Regions from separate parts of the Latilactobacillus sp. VITA-14 genome, predicted to be linked through region 2. Evidence: predicted binding sites of a transcription regulator. Region 2 holds the regulator's gene; each other region holds the start of a gene.
The links. Region 2 encodes NrdR, which represses ribonucleotide reductase genes. Its sites were predicted from a motif close to ACACNATATATNGTGT; they were not measured.
Positions count from the first base shown of each region.

Region 1 (7,545 bases), 190 kb from region 2:
AATGCGCTGAATTAAACGACGATGTTTTATTCGGGTAAGTTTGGTCGCGTGAATCAGAGTTACCAGCACATCAACGGAGTTTAATCACCATCAGTGCCTTGATTTCAGGTGGTAATTTTGAACAATTACCAGCGCATTTAAAGATTGATAAGGAAAACGGCATTACTGAAGCTGAAATTGTCGAAGTGATTACGCATTTATCATTTTATGTCGGCTGGCCTAAGGCATGGTCGGCGATGAACGCTGCTAAAGCGGCTTATCGACCAGAATAATTAATCAGGGATTAGGACAGATAAGATTGTCCTGATCCTTTTTTTGATGGTATGATAGACAAACAAATCAGCATCAAGAAGTGGAGGAAAGGCCTTGAACGAGCCACAAAAAAATTATACCAACGGTGTTTTAATGACTTTATCAGTGATTGGAATGAAATGGAAACCGTTGATTCTCTGTCATCTTGTGGCAGGACCTCAAAGACCGGCCGAACTTAAAAGAGTCGTTCAGGGAATTTCAGCCAAAGTTTTAACCGATCAATTACGTGAATTGGAACGAGATGGCATCATTACTCGAAAAGTTCTTAACGAAGTACCCCCACACGTGGAGTATGCGATTTCTGCGTACGGCAAATCATTGGTTTCCGTCCTAGGAATGATGGCCAAGTGGGGCGAAGATAGAATCGACTTTCTACAGAGCAATGGTGATGATGTGCAGTTGGATTATCGAGACCATGAAAAATACGATATTTAAAGAAGGCGATAACATTTATTCAAAAAGAATGTTGTCGTCTTTTTAGTGATTTCACAAAACTTACTTTGAGGTGCGTTAGTTAGTTGAAAGTGCGTAATTGTTTATTACGAAGTACCCGATATACTAACCTTATCAACTAAAAAGTGAGGGGAAAAGAAATGAATGATATTCAAAATAAAGTCGTTGTGATTACCGGTGCATCAAGTGGGATTGGTAAAGAGACGGCCACCTTATTAGCAGCCAAAGGTGCAAAACTTGTTTTAGCGGCTCGACGAACAAGTGCGTTGGCGGCGTTGGCAACGGCGTTAACCGCTCAATACGACACTGAGGTTATTTACCAGCAAACGGATGTGACGCAATTAGCAGACATGCAAGCCTTAATCGAATTGACAATCGCTAAATTTGGTAGAATTGATGTGCTATTCAATAATGCTGGCTTAATGCCCGTCTCAATGCTACGCGATGGTAAAGTCGATGAGTGGGAGGTTATGATTGATATTAATATCAAAGGTGCGCTATATGGCATTAAATATGCCTTACCTTTAATGGAACAGCAAAAGAGTGGTCATATCATTACCACGGATTCAGTTGCCGGTCATTTCACTGGTGAAGGCTTATCCGTTTATTCAGCCACTAAATATGCAATGCGCGCGGTGATGGAAGGGTTACGTGTGGAAGAAGTTGGAATGGGCATTAAATCAACGTTAATCTCTCCAGGACATGCGCAAACCGAATTAGCCAGCCGGATTAGTGATCCGCAATTACGAGCAGCTGTTCTCAAGAGTGAAACTGAAACTGGATTAACAGCAACCGATGTCGCTAATGCCGTAATGTACGCCATCGATACACCAGATAATGTGGGCATTAATGACGTCATTCTCCGGTCAATTGATCAAAGAGACTATTAAGACATTGGTCAAAGATTGAATTGAGTCTTGACAACGAACGCTAAAAATAAAAAATATTTTCGAATGGTCTAGTTCAGCGCTTGCAATCGTAAGTTAACGGCACTTTCAAAAAGGCTTTAAAATCAGCTACCACAAATTGAATTAAATACAAGAGTTTAAATTAGAATGCTTAGCGTGTACCATATATAGTGTTGTTTCGTCAGATGGCACATCAATATATGGAAAATGGTGTTGACAATCTGGAGTGATAATTAAATTCATATAAAGAGGGGTTCAGTTCAATGCAGGACAATCGTGCAATCACCAGTGTATTTAATCCTAAGTGGTACATTCAACAGATGAAAGGGTGGACAACATCCAGTTATGGTTTGTTGATGTTTGGGTTAGGCTTTATTTTAGCTGCTACTATTTCCGGTGGTCCAATGACTGGCGTGTCGTTTTTAACGATGCTCGCGGGGATGTTAGGCTTCACCTGTACTATTAGTATTACGAATACGAAACCTTTAAACGGTGTCTTTGGTGTCATCTCTGCATTAATCTACATTATTGTGGCTTATAATGCTAAAAACTATAACGATATGGTATTACAAACCGTCTACATTATTATGTTAGACATCCCAGTCTTATTAATGCCAGATTGGGCGCAAAACGTTGATAAAAAAGTCCGGGGGCTTGCTACTCGTGGTAAAGGACTTCGTAATTGGGCGTTGACGCTATTGTTCTTTGTTGTATCAGTTGGGTTATTATATCTCTGGGAAAGCAATATGACGGACAGTCCACGACCATTGATCGATAGTATCGCCGCTTCAGTTGGGTTTACTGGCGCACTGTTGACCACATTACGGTTTAAAGAAAGCTATTACTTCTGGTTCATCCAAAGTATCGTATCAATCACGTTGTGGGGCATTACAGCAATGCAGGGTGGCTCAAATTGGGTCTTATTCTTCACCTATATCTTGTACTTATCAAACGACTTAGTCTCATTCTTCGACAAGAACGTCGTTTGGTTCCATCCTAAAGAAGCCATTACCAAAAATTAAATCAATAAAAATAGCGTCCCAACACACCGCAATGTGTTGAGACGCTATTTTTATGATGGCCGGGTTGTTTTATAGTTCAACACCGTTTTCTTCAAATAATTCTGGTAATGTCTTCAGTGATTGACCATCGTATTCTGCGAAGAAATCAGTCACGCTGTATTCTTTGCCAGCAGGACGAGAAGCATCATAGCTTGCGCTAATTGTTTCTGTTAACTTACCATCTTTAATGGTTAGTTCTAATTCTTCAACTGGAATACTCCGTTTGTCAGTGATCTTAGCATCAATTAAGAATGGTCGGCCAGCTTTTGTGACTTCAAGGGCTTTGTCAAAGGCAGCGGGTAATTCTTTAGAAGAACGAACGGTGATTGATTCAATGCCCATTGCTTGCGCAATCATGGCAAAATCTTGATCTTCAATGAAGATTCCTGAGTAATCCATTGGAATATCATCTTGTTCACTCTTGATGAAGTTTAATGCGGCATTTGATGTGATGATATTAATGATTGGTAATTGGTATTTCTTTTCAGTGATCAAGTCTTGCATGACCATTGAAAAGGCACCATCACCCGAGATGTTGAAGACTTGGCGATCTGGGTAGCTCAATTGACCAGCTAAGGCACCAGGAACGCCTGAACCCATTGAAGCAAAGAGGGCAGAAATCACCCATTTGTTCTTAGGCGTTAAGTTCAAGTGACGGAAACTGTTGATGATATTATCACCAACATCGATTGAAAAGACAGCATCGTCTTCAGCAATCCGGTTGATTTCTTTGTAGATTGGTTCGAATTCAAGCGGATCAGAGTCGCGGTTCGTTAAAACATCAAGGTAGGCTTGCCAGTTTGCCATATCAGCAACAGCAGCTTTGAAGAATGGTGTTGGGGCAACCGTTTCACTTCTGGCGATTACTTTTTCAACAAAAGCAGTTGCATCTGACCAGATTCCGAAGTCTAAGAAATGGTGACGGCCAAATTGTGCTTCATCGTTATCGATTTGGATAAACTTGAAGTCATGTGTCCGATAAATTAAGTTGGCAAATGGGAAGTCAGCACCGATGGCAATCACAAGATCACTAACGGCCATGATTTCATCAGCCGCTTTAGAAGCAGCCCGGTTAGCCATGCCTAAGTTACCTTCATAACTATCAGGCACTAACCCTTTAGCAAGCCCAGTCATGACGATTGGAATTTGAAGTTTCTTTGATAATTCAACGAGCTTGTCGCCGCCGTCTTTAATCCCACGACCAACGTGAATTACAGGGCGTTTAGCGTCTTTAACCATTGCTAAGAATTGATCAACTTCTTCGTCTGTTGCGACTGGACCAGCCACTTTTTTACGATCTGAAGGTGAGCTTGAGCTATATGGTGCATCTGGAATTTCAACGTAGCCGAAGTCATTTGGAATAACAACCACTGCGACGCCATTGTGTTTGTAAGCTTCACGGATTGCTTTATCAACAACGTATGGCAAGCTTTCAGGTGTCATAACGAGGCGGTTATAAACAGCAACGTCAGAGAACATTGGGTTTTCAGCGAATTCTTGGAAGTAGTTGTAGTTCATGTTCTTGCTTGGTACTTGACCAATCAAGGCTAAAACTGGTGCATGATCTTCTTTTGCATCATATAAACCAGTTAAAAGGTTAGTTGCACCAGGGCCAGCTGAACCAAAAGCAACCCCGATTTTACCAGTTAATTTAGCGTCAGCAGCTGCGGCAAGGGCCCCAACTTGTTCGTGACGAATTTGAATATATTTTAAACGATCCTTTTCAATATTAAGAGCATTCATTGTTGAGTTAAATGAGCCACCAGGGTAACCAAAGATATGATCAACGCCCCAAGATTCGATAACTCTAAGCATAGCAACACTAGCTGGAATAGTTTTTTGAGTAGTAACTGTCATTATACAGATCTCCCTTAAATCAATAATTAGGTTGCGCACAACCTTATGGGAATAATTTAGCACACTTAGAAAACGATTACAAGTGTTAAACGTAGGTTAATCGTATCCTTAACTAATTAACCGCTGATAAATTGGTGCTTGATAAGATTGAATGGATTTAAGCAGCAAAAACCGCGCTATCCGAAAATGGTTAGCGCGGTTTGATTAGTTTAAATAGTCTAGTAAAGTATCGACAGTTAATGCTTGCTTTTCAGTCGCGTTCAAGTCGGCAATCAGTTTACCGGCTTTTAACACCAAGAGTCGATTGCCATATTGCAACGCATCCTCTAAATCATGCGTAATCATTAGGCAGGTGAGTTGGTTATCGCGAATTGTTTGATTGGTAAAAGTCATCAATGCTTGGCTGGAAACTGCATCTAAAGCAGATGTGTGTTCATCTAATAACAGCAATTCAGGTTTTTGAATCGTCGCCATCAAGAAGTTTAACGTTTGTCGTTGGCCACCTGACAAGTTACTAACCGGGCGATTGAGTTGTTGATCCAAGTGATTCGGGAGTGTCTTGGCGAGCGCTTTGATTTGTGGGAGTTGTTGCTTGAGACGCCGGGGAAATAAGCGGCGGCGTTGGCCACGGCGCATCGCCAACAAAATATTTTCGGCAACGGTCATATCAGCTGCGGTGCCCAACTTAGGATCTTGGTAGACACGACTAATGAGCCGTGTGCGTTGTTGGGCGGATTGCTTCGTAATGTCGTGGTCGTTGAATAGTAGTTGCCCACTTGTGGGGGTTAAATCACCCGCAATGGTATTAAAAAAAGTCGATTTACCCGCACCGTTTGCGCCAAGGAGGATGACAAATTCACCAGGATTAATCGTGAGATTTAAATCATTTAAGAGTTGTTTGGGTTCATTATTATCAGTAACTTCAAAATTGAGGTGGTTTAAAGTCATACGCGGGGTCATTTGGTAGTCAGTCCTTTCTTTTGTTGTGGTGCGATGATGAAGATGGCCAGAATGACGGCCGAGAAGAGTTTGAAATCATTGGCGTTAAAGCCGAGTTGTAAGACAAGGAGTAAGATGAGGCGGTAGACGACGCTTCCTAGGATAATGCTAATTAGTTTGGCGATGAAATGCTTGCCGACAAGGAGCCGTTCACCAATGATGATCGCGGATAACCCAATGACCATCACACCGATGCCCATGTTGACATCAGCAAAGCCGTTATATTGTGCAACGAGCCCACCTGCAAGGGCGATCAAGCCGTTTGACAGCACGATCCCAATCGTTTTCGTCCGCTTTACGGCAATCCCTTGTGAGAGGGCCATCGTGGGATTATCACCAGCTGCAATCAGGGATTGACCGAATTCGGTGTAGAGTAAGCCAGCCAGTAATAATAGGGCAATCAGCATGATGACTAGGTTAATGACTAAGAGCCGTTGATCGAGCGTTAATTGATGGAATAGCGGCAGTTGATATAGGTTGTGTTGATCACCAATTGCCATGTTGGCTTTGCCTAAAATCCGCAAGTTGACGGAATACAAACCGGTTAGCGTTAAAATCCCGGCTAACAAACTCTGGACATGGAAGTAGTTGTATAAAATTGCCGTCACGAGTCCGGCTAAACAGCCACCGATGAATGCGACTAATAGGGAAAAGGCAATGTTATGTTGTTGCAACATTAAAGCGCTGAGGGCTGCGCCTAACGGGAAACTGCCTTCAACGGTCATGTCAGGGAATTTTAAGATTCGAAAGGTGATGAAAACGCCTAGGCTTAGTAGGCTCCATAATAATCCTTGGTCAATGGTTGAGATAATAAGATTCATTTGAGAACAGATCCTTTTTGATTAGCGATTTGCATTAAACTCTGCGGAATTGTGATGTGGAGGGCTTTTGCTTTTTTGAGGTTTAAGACTAAATGTCCTTTGCGTAAATACCGAATTGGAGTGGTTGCGGGTTTTGAACGACCACTTAAAACGGCGGCGGTCATCTTACCGGTTTCAACGCCTAAGTCGTATTGGCTTAGGCCGACGGTTGCGAGCCCACCATCTTTAACCATCGTTTCAGCGGATGGAAAGACTGGCGTTTTGGTTTTGTCGGTCACATGGACGAGGGTGCCCATTGCACTAGCAATCGTATTATCGGTGGGAACGTAAATTGCATCGACTTTTGGGACTAGATTCTGGCTGACTTGTTCCAGATCGTTGACTGAACTAAGACTGGCCTCAACAACGGTCAGCCCTTTTTGTTCAGCAAGTTGTTTGAATAAGTGCATTTGACTGGTGGCAGAGTTATCACTGCTTGAATAGAGAATGCCGACGGTTTTCAGTTGCGGCATGATGGTTTGCATTAATGCCAATTGCTTTTGAATCGGGGCTTGATCGGATACGCCGGTGATATTGGCACCAGGATGGGCGTTGTTCTTAACGAGATTGGCACTCGCCGGATCAGTCACGGCGCCTAAGATAATCGGTAATTGCTTAGTAGCATTGGCTAAGCTTTGTGCGGCAGGGGTGGCAATGCCGACCGTTACTTTGGCTTTTTCAGTGACGAATTGATTGCTCATCAGACGTAAATTACTTTGATCGTTCTGCGCATTTTGAAAATCAATTTTGATATTACGGTTGTTATGATAGCCTTCGCTTGCCAGACCAGCGACAATCCCGCGATGAATTTCATCAAGTGCGGGATGAGATAAGGGTTGTAAAATCCCGACAATTGGCAATTTAGGTTGGTTGGCTTCTTTGATTTTTTTGATACCAAGTAGGGTGAGCAAACTCCCAAAAATTAGAATGAGGGGTAAAAAACGTTTGAGTTTAGACATGGCGAAAGCTCCTTTAACGTGCTTTTTGAAACTGACTCTTGTGCTTAACTACATTTACCAAACCGGTGATTACATCACCAATTTGGTAAATTAGGTTAATGCTCAGAGTCAAACCGTTTCAAACACACTTCTATTT
Region 1 covers NZ_JBJKTM010000001.1:2,521-10,065, reverse strand. Annotated here, with positions in the region: partial or broken gene ACF1X7_RS00050 (carboxymuconolactone decarboxylase family protein) at 1-272, shown strand, start outside; gene ACF1X7_RS00045 (winged helix-turn-helix transcriptional regulator) at 367-747, shown strand; gene ACF1X7_RS00040 (SDR family oxidoreductase) at 906-1,655, shown strand; gene pnuC (nicotinamide riboside transporter PnuC) at 1,937-2,695, shown strand; gene spxB (pyruvate oxidase) at 2,765-4,591, opposite strand; gene ACF1X7_RS00025 (ABC transporter ATP-binding protein) at 4,796-5,551, opposite strand; gene ACF1X7_RS00020 (ABC transporter permease) at 5,548-6,411, opposite strand; gene trpX (tryptophan ABC transporter substrate-binding protein) at 6,408-7,409, opposite strand.
Region 1: the regulator NrdR is predicted to act here: its motif matches at 1,832-1,847, upstream of pnuC (nicotinamide riboside transporter PnuC).

Region 2 (7,545 bases):
AGCAGCAGCTTTGTCTAAGCTGACACGTTCGATTGCCCCGCCAGCTTGGATTAACTTGCTCATTGCTTTTTCAATGTCTGGTAAGTCGGTCACAGCTACTTGACCAGCTTCGTTTTCGGTATCATAGAAGAAGCCATCTTCAGTTGCATGTACTTCGCCGAATTGCATCTCGGGATAAGCACGGTTCAACGTTGCAGCTAAAACAAAGGCTGCCGTATTCCAAATTGCCATCAAATCGGTTGCTTTGTCGTCTTTAGTGATGATTTCAATTGCCCCATCTTCTAAAATTGGTTGCTGTAAATCAACTAATTCACCGTTCAATTTACCGGCAATTGCCTTTTTAGCTAAGCTTGTACTAATTGATTTAGCAACATCTAAAAGACTTGTTGCTTGTTCAAATGCCTTTTGGGCACCATCTGGAAAAGTTAATTGAATCTCTGCCATTACTATTCACTCCTTCTAATTTGTCATCAACAATAAAAAAAGTCCCTGAGACGCACGAATTGTGCAGCTCAGGGACGAATTAATTTCGCGGTTCCACCCAGATTGAGACCCCAACATTTGGTTCTCCAACTTTAAGCGTCTATAACGGAAACGACCCGATCAGTTGTATTGCCTTTGAAAGTGGTCAATTAAATGGGGGTGAAAAACTTTCAGCTATGTTTTTCTCTCTGCGATGGTTCATTTAAAAGGTGTCTTTCATCATTGATTGATTCTATTAAAACACTTAATTGCTTTTTTAGCAAGCCTAAATTACTAAGGTTGTAAGCGGCGATTTTGACCACCAACTTCAATTTCTTGCGCTAAATAGCGCACACGTTGCATGATGCGGGCCGCTTTAACCGGTTCGTCTCCTTGGTTGCTAGTTGTCAAATGCGTCTCTAATTCAGTCATTGTGAAGTTTGAACTGAAGAAGGTGGCGAGTTGTTCTTGCATTCGATATTGCAAAATAATGCCAAGTACTTCATCCCGAACCCACGCACTCATTGCATCAGCACCGATATCATCAATCATCAGAATCGGTGCTTTTTTTATCACGTTAACCTTTTCTAACACATTGTTTTGCCCAATTGCATTCTTCATCTCCACTGCAAATGTCGGGAAATGAATCAACGTGGTTTCAAACCCGGATAACGCCAGTTCGTTGGCAATCGCACCTAACAAGTAAGTCTTGCCAACCCCGAATTGCCCGCTAAGGTACAAGGCTTGGTGAAAATCATGGGGTGCTTGCCGATAAGCCCCGATAAACGCGGTAGCTTTGATCAATGCGTCAAATCGATTGGTTGGATCGTATGAATCAATCTTGGCCTGTTCAATATCGCGCGGCATATTAATTGACTTCACTCGTGCATGCAAGGCAGCTTGTTCGCGCTCTTGTAATAAACTTGCCGTAGGCTCATAACTGACATCGATAAAATGGTTATTTAAGACTAACTTTGGCGCATAACCTGGTGCCAAAGTGGTTTGCCCATTAGCTAACTTCTTCTTTTCGATGACGTATTCGTAAATTTTAGCGGCACTACGCGTGACCGTTTCTTGTGATAAGCGGTCTTTGTTAGCTTGTATAAATGCTTGGACATCGGAATCGTTCAAGGCATCTTCGACCAATTTATTAAACTGTTGGTTTAACTTTTGCCGATTCATGTAATCCGTCAAATCTTTACCCATATTTTCCATTACGATTCCCGCCCCTCACGAATTTTTTTCAACGCCACTTCTAGTTCATGCTGATGCTCAGGTGTGGTTGTTTCTTTTGGCGCTTGATAATCTGGTTTAGCCCATTTAGGTACTGGTTCTTTTTTAGTTTTGTTCTGATAACGCGTTTGGCGATTGTTTTGCACCTTTGCCGTCTGTTTGGTTTGGAAATCGCGAATCTGCAAAATCGCATCCGCTGCCGTCTTAACCCCTTGTTGAGCCCACTGGTTCGCAATCCGATCGACTAGCGCCTGAGTGAGCCCATCATATTGCGTAATGATATAAACGACCAAAATATTGAGCACATCATTGTTAAAGATATAGCGGTTTTGCAAGTCCTTTAACGCCCGGATTTCATTTTTAGCGACAAAGCCGTGGTTCTTTTGTTTCAAGTATTCGAGATAATCAACTGGCAAGTAGCCCTGACTTTCTGTTAGCCACTGCAATTCCTGTTCGTTAAAGCCGGCTTTTTGCCATTCTTTTTGTAACTCGGCTAACGGTTTTTGCGTTGTTGTAGCAGCTGGCGTTTGCCGGTTACTCTGACGTCGTGTGTAATTGTTCAAGACGTTCTGTTCGAGCGCTGCCATATTAATCGTACTGTCAGCAACATTCATCGTCAAGCCAATCAAACGCGCTAAGTCCATCTCATCTAGACCATAGAAATAATGGAGATTAAACAAGCCCTGTTCATTTTTGAGAATTTGATCCGTATCAATCTGGTATTGCGCCGTTGCATCTTGTAATAGGTCCCAATCAAAAGTCCGCAACTCAACCGAGGTAAACTGCGGTGTGCTAGCTGCTTTTTGTTGATACATTGCCTTAGTTTCAGCCACACTGCTTGGCGCGGTCGTCAATAAATCGTTTTGCACATGGAAAACGGTCAAGAAATTCTTAGTGACCTCTTGATAATCCTTGGCGTAAACCGGTCGTAGCTTGAAATAGTCACGGAGTTCCACAAACCGTGTTTCGCGGACCGCTTCGAACAATGCCACACTTAACAAATCATCGTTAAAAAAAGCTTGTGGTTGCAATGGCGCATACAGTTCATACACCAACTTGCGGCCAGTTCCCTCATTTTTTTGATACGTCCGCATTAAACCAAGTGCTTCCAATTTGCTGCGGCTGTCATAAAAAGCAGGTAAATCAACACTCAACAGATTTAACAAAGTCGCATGTGTTTGAAAATGTTGTTCCGTTTCTTTCTTGGTTTGACTCCATAACAAAAGATAGAGACTGTAAGCAACAGCCCCCATCAATGGTTGATATAAGTAAGTGACGACTGTTTGATCGAAATCGGTCAAATAGTTAGCTTTTGTCACTGAAAAGCCGTCTTTTGGACTCAAAAAATCAAATGCATCTGACATCGGCTAACCCCTCTTCCTTAATTCGATTTCTTCGTCTTTTCTTTATTCATCATTTCTTGTAATTCACTCATAAAGACATTCATATCCTTGAATTCGCGATAAACACTGGCAAAGCGAATGTAGGCAATCTGATCAATATCTGGTAACAAGCGCATCACATATTCTCCGACGGCTTGTGAAGAGACTTCGTTTTCACCCAATGAGCGAATCTTATTCTCAACTTCATCAACTACTTCAGTCATTTGCTCCATTGTAACGGGGCGTTTTTCAGCAGCACGAATTAGCCCGCGCAATAATTTATCACGGTTGAATTCTTCGCGCGTTCCGTTTTTCTTGATTACCAACAATGGGGTTTGTTCCACTCGTTCGAACGTTGTAAACCGGAAACGACAATTCTCACACTCACGGCGACGACGAATCACTCGCCCTTCATCCGTGGGACGACTATCAATTACCCGCGAACTATTCTGATGACAATGTGGACATAGCATAATGACACCTTCTTATCTTTTGATTAATTCGTTTCAAATTCAATCCAATTTTAAAACAATTAGTATAACAGTAGTATAACATGCCAGGCAAGCAGGCTAAACAAAAAATGTATCAGTCTCAAGGCATTTCGCCTTTTCCAAACAAAAAAGCGGTCGAACAGAATAATCTGTTCGACCGCTTGTATTACTTGTTATGACACAACTGTTGTAACAACGCCAAAACACGTTGCCGCAACATTGCAGGTGTGCCTTGATTATCAATCACGAAATCCGCTCGCGCTTTTTTGGTCGCCAAATCACTTTGACTATCAATTCGCGCATTTGCCTGTTCTATAGTCAATTGGTTACGTGCCATCAAACGTTGCAATTGTGTTTTACGTTCAACGTAGACAACTGCAACACCATCGCAATATTGCTCGTAGTGTTGTTCATATAACAGTGGCACATCCAACACAACCAGCGGTGCATCTGCTGCTTGCATCTGTTGTTTAATGGCTGTCAAAATAGCGGGCCCAGTAATCGCATTTAACTGAGTCAAAGCCTCTAGGTTACCGAAGACTTGCTGGCCCAACATAGGCCGATCAACTTGACCATTTTTGACAACTGCTTCGCCAAAGGCTGCTTGCAATTGTGCCTGTACCGATTTATTAGTCGCTAATACCTGATGAGCAACTTGATCAGCATCAATCACCGGGATTCCCTGTTCTTTAAACAATGCCGCAACAGTCGACTTCCCACTGGCAATGCCACCCGTTAAACCTAGAAAATACGTCATTGAACCGCTTCTCTCTTAATCTGACACCGCGGACAGAAATGCGTGCCACGCTGTGCTACTTTAATTTTCTCAATCGGAGTCTGGCACCGATCACACGGTTGCCCTTTCTTACCATAGACGTGCAACATATCCTGAAAGGCCCCAGCGTGACCCGCCGCGTTTAAGAACGTATTGACTGTTGTCCCACCGTTATTGGTTGCCAGTTCTAACTCTGTGATGATTTCATCATGCAAACGATCTGTTTCAGCTTTCGTCAATAAATTCGCCGGTGTTTCTGGGTGAATCTGGCTCAACCACAACGTTTCGTCCACATAGATATTCCCAAGACCCGTTACAATTTTTTGATCCAGCAACAGTGGTTTAATCGCTTTTTTATGTTTCTGTAACGCCTGATAGAAGGCGGTTTTCTTAAACGTTGTTGGGGTTGGTTCAACCCCTAAGTCCTTCAATCCAGAAACAGTGTTTTCTTGACCCGTTTCAATTAATAACATTCGGCCAAACTTACGTGAATCAAGATAACGTAACTGTTGTCCATCTGTAAATGTCCAAATCACATGCGTGTGCTTAGTCATTGGTACAGATTGATCATCAACTTCGTATTTGCCTTCCATCCGCAAATGACTCACAACAGTTAAGTTTTGATCGAAACGAATCAATAAATACTTACCGCGTCGATCAACACCGATAATTTGGCGTCCAACAAGACCTTCAACAAAAACATCGTCTGGATTACTGATAATTTTCGACCAGCGAATCTCAATTGCTTGAACCGTCTTACCGACCACTAATTGTTCCAATCCGCGGCGCACATTTTCAACTTCTGGTAATTCTGGCATTGTGTGTCCCCTTATTTCTTAATATCGTACCAAGTTGGTCCAAAGCCACTTTCAACTTTCAGCGGCACCGCTAATGAAACCGCAGAATCCATGACACTTGGTACTAATTTTTCTAACATTGGTATTTCTGATTCTGGTGCTTCAAAAATCAATTCATCATGTACTTGTAAAAGCATCTTGGCTTGTAATCCTGCCTTCTTCAGTTCCGCTTGCATCAAGATCATTGCCATCTTAATAATATCAGCGGCACTCCCTTGAATTGGGGTATTCATTGCCGTGCGTTCTGCAAATGAGCGCAAATTGAAGTTTTTAGCGTGAATATCTGGTAAATAGCGACGCCGATGGAAGAGCGTTTCAACGTAGCCTTCTTCGCGCGCCTTCTTCACGATATCTTGCATGAATTGATGAACACCTGGATACTGTTCAAAATACGCTTCAATAAAGCGTTTAGCTTCAGCCCTTGTGATCCCAATATTTTGTGATAAGCCATAGTCACTAATCCCGTAAACAATCCCGAAATTAGTTGCTTTCGCTTGGCGCCGCATATCTGGTGTCACTTCATCAGCGCTCGATAAGCCAAAAATCTTCATCGCAGTATTCGCATGGATATCGCGGTCTTCCTTGAATGCCTCTTGCATATTGGCATCCCCCGAAATGTGGGCTAAAACTCGTAATTCAATTTGGGAGTAATCAGAAGCAAACATCTGCCAACCCGGTTGACTTGGAACAAACGCTTGGCGAATCTTACGGCCTTCCGCTAGACGGACTGGAATATTTTGTAAGTTGGGATCAACCGATGACAAGCGACCAGTCTGCGTTAAGGTTTGCAAGTAACGCGTATGCACCTTATTATCTTGATGAATTGACTTCAATAATCCTTCGACATACGTTGACTGAATCTTAGCGATTTGGCGATAATCCAAGATGGTTTGGACAATTGGTGCGTCTTTTTTAAGTTGTTCCAAGACATCCACCGCCGTTGAATAGCCGGTCTTGGTCTTCTTAATCACTGGTAACCCCATCTTTTCGAATAGAATGACGCCCAGTTGCTTAGGCGAATTGATGTTAAACGTTTCGCCAGCTTCCGCATAAATCTTTTCTTCCAAAATCTTCAGCGTTTGACTGAACTCGCCCCCCATTTGTTGTAGGCGACTTGCATCAACTCGAATCCCGGTGATTTCCATATCCGCTAAAACTAGCGCTAATGGCAATTCCATATCCGTGAATAAATCGAATTGTTGATGTTTTTTTAATTGTTCTGTCAATTGTGGTGCTAATTTGTAAATAGCTGCTGCTTTTTGAATCAGATGTTGATAAAGCACGGTTGGATCGACAGGGACTGCGCGTTTAGCCCCCTTGCCATAAACAGCTTCATCTGTTTGGACATTTTGATACTGATGTAAATTTGCAACCGTTCCAAGATCATTACTGTTATTCGTTGTATTCAACAAATAAGACGCTAATAGTAAGTCAAATTGAACCCCCGCTAAGTGAATCCCTAAGCGATTCACCGCAACCTGATTGCGTTTCACGTCAAAAACTGCTTTCGGACGTTTAGCATCTTCTAACCACGTTTTTAAAACCGATTCTGTCAAGAGTGTTACGTCGTCGCTGACATACCAGTGGTCTGGTCGGCCAATGTAAAAGCCAATCAAGTCTGCTGTATGGTAATTGTCGGTTAACATTTCGATGCCAAACGCAACGTTTTCAGTGGTTGTCACGACATCGGCGATGTTATCAAGGGTTAATACTGTAAATTGATAGTCTTCAGTAGCCGTGGGTTCAACTGGTGCAACATCTAATTGATTTAGAAACGACTTGAAGTTCATTTCTTGGTAAAAAGCAACCAAAGCTGCCATATCAGGTCCGTTGTACACCACATCGTCTAAGCCAATCGTAATTGGCGCGTCACGTTTAATGGTTGCCAGTGTCTTACTCGTGAAAGCTAGGTCGCGATCTTCAATCAAATGTTCTTTCAATTTACTCTTTTTCATTTCATCGACATGTTCATAAACACCTTCAATGTTTCCAAATTCCGTAATCAATTTAAGCGCAGTCTTTTCCCCGACCTTTGTCACCCCGGGATAATTATCAGAGGTATCGCCCATCAATCCTTTTAAATCGATAATTTGGCTTGGTTCTAAACCGAGTTTTTCTTGAACGTGTTCAGGGGTATACGCTTCAATTTCATTGACCCCTTTAACAGTGATGTTAACGGTTGTCTGACTAGTCGTCAATTGAGTTAAATCGCGATCACCAGTGACGATATCGACCGTGAAACCATCAGCTTCTGCTTGTTTAGCAAGTGTACCAATGATATCGTCCGCTTCGAAATTAGCGAGTTCATAAGACTGAATACCATATGCTGTTAAGAGTTCTCTAAT
Region 2 covers NZ_JBJKTM010000001.1:196,554-204,098, forward strand. Annotated here, with positions in the region: gene thrS (threonine--tRNA ligase) at 1-444, opposite strand, end outside; gene dnaI (primosomal protein DnaI) at 757-1,677, opposite strand; gene ACF1X7_RS01025 (replication initiation and membrane attachment family protein) at 1,677-3,059, opposite strand; gene nrdR (transcriptional regulator NrdR) at 3,077-3,550, opposite strand; gene coaE (dephospho-CoA kinase) at 3,735-4,325, opposite strand; gene mutM (DNA-formamidopyrimidine glycosylase) at 4,322-5,161, opposite strand; gene polA (DNA polymerase I) at 5,173-7,545, opposite strand, start outside.

Region 3 (7,545 bases), on a different contig from region 2:
CAGCTTTTTAAAAGTTGGTCACCGAGTACAATGACTGCGGCTAAAACGATATAGATGAGCATGGGAACCTCCTATTCATACAATCTACCATTGTCCTTAAAATCGGCTGACTTGTCAATCAGTTTTCGAGATGGGCGTTAGGATATTGGAAAACGTGCTTTTCAAGCTAACTTTCTGCGCTTAACCAAATTTGCCAAATCGCCGATTGTATCGGCAATTCGTCAAATTCTATTAATGCTCAGAAGCTAACCGTTTCAAACGCACTCTAGAATAATCCGCTAATCAGGCCATCTTCTGTGACGTCCATGTTGAGGGCGGCTGGTTTCTTTGGTAGACCTGGCATGGTGAGGACTGTGCCGGTCATTGCGACGATGAAGCCTGCGCCAAGCTTTGGAATCAATTCACGGACGTGAACGGTGAAATCAGTTGGTGCGCCTAATGCTTTTGGATCGTCTGAGAGTGAATATTGTGTTTTGGCGATACAGACTGGTAAGTGGTCCCAGCCATTTTTTTCGATTTCTTTCAGTTGGTTGATAGCTTTGCCCTCGAAAACAACCTCTTTACCGCCATAGATGTCAGTGACAATTGTGGTTAGTTTCGATTGAATGTCGGCGTTTGAATCATATAATGGTTGGAAGTTTTTAGGTTGATCGAGTGCTTCTAAGACGGCCTGGGCTAAATCAAGGCCACCTTTACCACCATGTGCCCAAACACTAGCTAAAACGGCTTTGACACCCAGTTCAGCACATTTTTCTTGGAGCATTGTAACCTCTACTTCGGTATCACTTGTAAACTCATTGATGGCAACGACTACGGGAATGCCGTAACGTTGCATATTAGCAATATGTTTGGCTAAGTTACTAAACCCTTTGTCTAACGCACCGAGATTTTCAGTGGTTAAATCAGCTAAAGCAACACCACCGTTGTATTTTAACGCCCGAACAGTGGCAACAATCACGATGGTATCAGGAGTCTTGCCAAGTTGTGGGACTTTGATGTCTAGGAACTTTTCAGCACCTAAGTCAGCGCCGAAGCCAGCTTCAGTAATCGCAATATCACCCATTTTTAGGGCCGTTTGGGTTGCTAAAATACTGTTACAGCCGTGGGCGATATTGGCAAATGGTCCACCGTGAATTAAGGCTGGTGTATGTTCAAGCGTTTGGACGAGGTTTGGTTTGAGGGCATCTTTTAAAAGCATCGCGATTGCACCGGTGATTTCGAGCTCGCCAACTGTGACGGGTTGCCGATCATAAGTGTAACCAATGACGATTTGGCTAATGCGCCGCTTCAAGTCAGTAATGTCAGTTGCTAAGCAGAGAATGGCCATTAATTCGCTAGCAACGGTAATGTCAAAACCATCTTGGCGCGGCACCCCTTGCACTGGACCACCAAGTCCAATGACAACTTGGCGTAATGCACGATCATTAATATCAAGCGCCCGTTTCCAAATAATTCGGCGGGGATCAATGTTGAGGGCATTTCCCTGTTGCAGATGGTTATCGATTAGGGCGGCTAAAGTATTCACAGCAGCGGTCAATGTGTGCATATCCCCTGTAAAATGTAAGTTAATATCTGCCATTGGTACTACTTGGGCATAGCCCCCACCAGTTGCGCCACCTTTCATCCCCATGACGGGGCCTAGTGAAGGTTCACGTAAAGCAATGACGGCTGATTGATCTAGTTGACGAAGGGCGTCGCCAAGACCGACAGTCACGGTTGATTTACCTTCTCCAGCTGGTGTGGGATTGATTGAGGTCACTAAGATGAGTTTGCCATCTTCTTTTTCTTTCAATCGATTAATGGCAGCGAAATTAACCTTCGCTTTATACGGTCCATATTGTTCTAAATCAGCGGCCGTTAAACCAGCTTGTTCGGCAATTGCCGTGATTGGCTGCATCTCCTTAGCTTCATTTTCCTGTGCTATTTGAATATCTGACATACCGCCCAGCTCCTTTTTATTTATGATACTACCTAGTATAGCTGATTACGTACGGAATTGGCAGATGGGATGCTTAAAAAGAACGATATTCTTCGACACACTTCTTTGTACGTGGTAAAATAAGCGTGTACGCTGATTAACATTTCAAGGAGGGATTGTGATGGAACGAGGAATCGTTAAGTGGTTTAGCAATGCTAAAGGTTATGGCTTCATCAGTTATGGAGATGACGAGGAGGTTTTCGTCCATTTTACCGCAATCCAAACCGACGGCTATAAATCATTGAATAAAGACGAGCCGGTATTATTTGAGATTAAAGAAGGCGCCCGCGGTTTGCAGGCAGCTAACGTGCAAAAGATAGCAGAATAAAAATACGTTTAAACGCTAAAAAAGAGCCACGACAAGATTAATGTTTGTCGTGGCTCTTTTTTATTTAACTATTCTTCAATTGGCCAACCATTTTGTTTCAGTTGTTCAACGAATGCCTGCTTGGCTTTGCGACTAAGGAGTATTTGTTCGGGTTGGTAATCAAGTTCGTTGGTTTTAATTAATAAACCATGTTTTTGGACAATAATGGTCGTAGTCGTTTCACGGTTGATGGTTCGACTATATTTAAATACCGGCCGTTTAAGCGTGATCACGTCTGCCGTCATTGAAACACGATGCCCGAAAATGACCCATAGCGTCAAACAAACGGCAATTAAGCCGATGCCCCACGATTGCCAGTTTAAGTTGATGAGTTCAAGTTGTACAATTAAAGCTAATGTATAGACGAAGCCAATCCAAGACCAAATCGTCACGAAGTAAGCATAATTTGGTTGGTAGAATGCGGTGGTTGTCTTTTGCATGAGAACACTCCTTTTTACGTTTTGTATCATACCATTAACCTGACCCTGCTGTCAGTGAAAGGCGGTAAATTTTAAGAATGATTAAACTTTATACGGACGCAGCAACTCGTGGCAATCCCGGACCAAGTGCGGCGGGAATTTTAATCGTGACACCAGAGCGACAATATCAACTACAAGCACCTTTGCCAGAACAGTCCAATCATGATGCAGAATTTGCGGCGGTCATTCTTGGCTTAGAACAACTAGCCAATCGGGGGCTTACCACGAAAATACTACAGATTAACGTTGACAGCAAGCTTGTCTTTCAGAGCCTAGAAAAGCGGTATGCTAAACATTATCAAGCTGCCGTCGACCGGATTCTAGCACTTGAGGCGCCCTATTCAATGGTCATCCACCAATGGATTCCAGAGCGTCAGAATCAGGGGGCGCACCATCTGGCCCAACAGGGATTACCTCATTTAACTGACTGTTGATAGGCTTAACTAGCGCTTTGAGCGTGATTTTAGTAAAATAATAAGCAACGCTAGAATTTTGGAGGAGTACGATATGGTTTTAGTTACAGAAATAATGTCATTCATCATCTTCATTAATGCCTTATTGGCAATTATTACAATTTTGAGACAGCCCCGCGATATTGCGGCCACCTGGGCGTGGCTGCTAGTCTTAATTTTACTACCCGTGGGCGGTTTTATCCTATATATGTTTACCGGACGGGGCTTATCGCGGAAAAAGATTTTCCAAAGTCAATCGCAAATCGATGATGGGCTTTCCGCATTGGTCGACATTCAACGTAAGGAAAATCGTAAAAACGACCTCTTACCGAAAAAGATGCTTTCCAGTGAAGCATCCGAAATGGTGAATCTCTTTTTAAATATTAATAATGCACCCGTTTTAAAGAATAACCATGTCAAAATCTATACTGACGGGCAAGCAAAGTTTGACGCCCTCTTTGCCGACATCAAACAAGCTCAAAAAAGTATTCATATCGAATATTATACGATCTATAATGACCGATTGGGCAATGAGTTACAACAACTATTGATTCAAAAAGCCAAAGAAGGCGTTTCAGTCAACGTTGTCTACGATGCTTGGGGCTCCCAAGGCGCAACGCAAAAATGGTGGCGCGCACTTGAAGATGTCGGTGGCCACGCGCGAACGTTCTTCAGTTCAAAACACACGATTACCGATTTTCGCTTGAACTTCCGTGATCACCGTAAGATTGTGGTAATTGACGGTAAGATTGGTTATATTGGTGGCTTTAACGTTGGCGATCAATATCTAGGCCGGAGTAAGAAATTCGGATATTGGCGTGATACCCATATGCGGATTACCGGCAATGCCGTGTTAGCCTTACAAGTACGCTTTATGATGGACTGGAACGCGAGTGTTGAGCCTGCGATTAAGTTAACTTACTCGGAAGAACTCTTCCCAGTGGACCAATCCCAAAATCGTGGATCAGCAGCCATGCAAATTGTCTCAAGTGGTCCCGATAAATTAGATGAACAAATCAAACTCGGTTATCTGAAGATGATTAGTACCGCTAAGAAGCGTTTATGGATTCAAACGCCCTATCTAGTTCCGGATGATAGTATTATTGATGCGTTGACGACTGCGGCAATGTCTGGGGTGGATGTTCGTATCATGACGCCTAACATGCCGGATCACCCCTTCATCTACCGTGCAACGGAATACTACAGTCAACTCTTGCATGCAGCTGGCGTTAAGATTTACCGGTATGAAGATGGATTCTTACATGCTAAGACAGCGGTCATGGATGGGCATATCAGCACTGTAGGTTCTGCCAATATGGATATCCGTAGTTTCAAGCTGAACTTTGAAGCCAATACGTTTATTTACGATCCGAAAGTTGCAGCGCAACTTGAAGCGATCTATCAGGCTGATATGGAAAAAGCATCCCTACTAACAGACGAAATAATCGCCCAACAGTCAACTTGGTTAAAATTTAAACAAAAATTTTCACGGTTACTTTCACCAATTTTATAAAATGTTCGTTAACTCATTTTTATGATGGTGCAATATTAAATTAATCCCAATCTAAAAAAATTTTTAAAATCTGTTAAGCTTTGTCCGGCGTGCTTTTGAAAAATTTTGCGCATTAGCAGGGATTGACTTTACCCATAAATATGTTTAACTTAAGTACAGGACGTTGCCCAAGACAATCAAATGAACATTCGTAAACGACCACTATAATTAGTGGTCGTTTTTTGTTTTATCTACAATATGTGGTGTTTATTGATTGCATCTTCCATTTCAAAACGGTATACTATTTTTATCGATAAGAGAAATACAAGGGAGTTAACGATTATGGCAAATATCACATTATATACTAAGAACGGCTGCCCACAATGCCGGATGACGAAACACTTTTTAGAAACGCACAACGTTCCTTTTGTTGAACATAACATCAATGACGAACCACAATATATTGATTACTTGAAGGAACAAGGTTTCCAAGCCGTTCCCGTTTTAGAAGCGGATGGCTTAGAAAGCTTCTCAGGTTTTAGACCAGCGGAATTGCAAAAATTGGCGATTTAAGCACCATGCATTCCCAGTTTTAACGGGTGAGGCCGACTCTTGATTACTAAAGAGTTGGTCTTCACTTTTTTTGAACCCTAAAACAGCTAATATGACTAGAAAGTGGTGGCAAGGATGTCTTTAAAAGAGATTAAAACCGAAGATGTAACATACTATGAATTGAATAACCAAATTAATATTCCAGTGAATGGTCAAATTCCATTACAAAAGGATCAAGAAGCACTCGATGCCTTTTTGGAACAAAACGTACAACCCAATATGGTGACGTTTAAATCACTTCAAGATCGTCTAGATTATTTAGTCGCGGAAAATTATTATGAAGCAGATTTTTTGAAGGCTTATTCTCTTTCATTCATGGAAGAATTGAATCAATATTTAAAGGACCAAGACTTCCACTTCAAGTCATTTATGGCTGCTTATAAGTTCTATGCGCAATACGCATTAAAAACAAACGACAATGGCTTTTATCTTGAAGATTTTAAAGATCGCGTTTTTGTGAATGCTCTCTACTTCGCAGATGGTGATCAAACCCTTGCGCTGCAACTAGCGGATGAAATGATCCACCAACGTTATCAACCGGCAACACCATCGTTTTTGAATGCTGGGCGTTCACGGCGTGGTGAATTAGTTTCATGTTTCTTACTCCAAACAACCGATGATATGAATTCAATTGGTCGGACGATTAACTCGGCACTTGAATTATCACGGATTGGTGGCGGGGTTGGGATTAGCTTGTCGAACCTCCGTGGAGCTGGCGATCCAATCAAAGGCATCGACGGTGCAGCAAGTGGTGTCCTCCCTGTCATGAAGTTATTGGAGGATTCTTTCTCATACTCAAACCAATTAGGTCAACGGCAAGGCGCCGGCGTGGTTTATTTAAACGCCTTCCATCCAGATGTGATTGCTTTCTTAGGTGCTAAAAAAGAAAATGCAGACGAAAAATATCGTTTAAAGACCCTCTCATTAGGCTTAGTCGTCCCCGACAAGTTCTATGAATTGGTGAAAGCTGATGCTGATATGTATTTATTCAGCCCTTACGGTGTTGAAAAAGAATACGGCGTACCTTTCTCATATGTTGACATCACCAAAGAATATGACAACTTAATCGCCAACGATAACATCAAGAAAACCAAAATTAAAGCCCGTGATTTAGAAAATGAAATTAGTAAATTGCAACAAGAATCAGGTTATCCTTACATCGTCAATGTGGACACAGCCAATGCTGCGAACCCAATTGATGGGAAGATCATCATGAGTAACCTCTGTTCTGAAGTCCTCCAAGTGCAAACCCCGTCACAAATTAATAACCGCCAAGAATATGACGTGTTAGGGACGGATATCAGTTGTAACCTGGGTTCAACGAATATTCCGAACATGATGACGTCACCTGACTTTGGTGGTTCTATCGAAGCCATGGTGCGTGCTTTAACCTACGTCACAGATCATTCTGATATTGATGTGGTCCCTTCTGTGGCTCATGGGAACGAATTGGCCCACACCATTGGTTTAGGTGGCATGGGTCTGCATACCTTCTTTGCCAAGAACCACATGATGTATGGGTCAGAAGAATCAATCGACTTTACCAGTAATTATTTCATGCTTTTAAACTACTGGACACTTGTTGCTTCAAATAAGATTGCTAAGGAACGTCAGATGACCTTTGCCAACTTTGAAAAGAGTAAGTATGCTGATGGTAGTTACTTCGATCAATACCTCACTGAAGACTGGGCCCCTAAGACGGACAAAGTCAAAGCGATTTTCAAGGACATTATGATTCCCGCAAAAGCCGATTGGGAAGCTTTAAAACTAGCCATCATGCAAGACGGTTTATACCATCAAAACCGCTTAGCCGTTGCACCAAACGGTTCAATTTCATACATCAACGATACTTCTGCCAGCTTACAACCGATTGTTAACCGGATTGAAGATCGGCAAGAAAAGAAAATTGGGACAATCTACTACCCTGCCCCAGGTCTTTCAAACGACACTATGCCATATTATGAATCAGCTTATGACATTGACATGCGTAAAGTTATCGACATCTACGCAGCAGCACAAAAACATGTCGACCAAGGGATGAGTATGACGCTCTTCATGCGTTCAACGATTCCAGCAGGCCTTTACGAATGGAAAAACGGCCGGACTGACAAAATGACCACCCGGGACTTAAACATCTTAAGAAACTACGCCCACCACAAAGGGAT
Region 3 covers NZ_JBJKTM010000005.1:95,916-103,460, forward strand. Annotated here, with positions in the region: gene lspA (signal peptidase II) at 1-62, opposite strand, end outside; gene ACF1X7_RS03710 (formate--tetrahydrofolate ligase) at 266-1,939, opposite strand; gene ACF1X7_RS03715 (cold-shock protein) at 2,100-2,306, shown strand; gene ACF1X7_RS03720 (EbsA family protein) at 2,375-2,785, opposite strand; gene ACF1X7_RS03725 (ribonuclease HI family protein) at 2,863-3,258, shown strand; gene cls (cardiolipin synthase) at 3,332-4,789, shown strand; gene nrdH (glutaredoxin-like protein NrdH) at 5,111-5,341, shown strand; gene nrdE (class 1b ribonucleoside-diphosphate reductase subunit alpha) at 5,456-7,545, shown strand, end outside.
Region 3: the regulator NrdR is predicted to act here: its motif matches at 5,020-5,035, upstream of nrdH (glutaredoxin-like protein NrdH).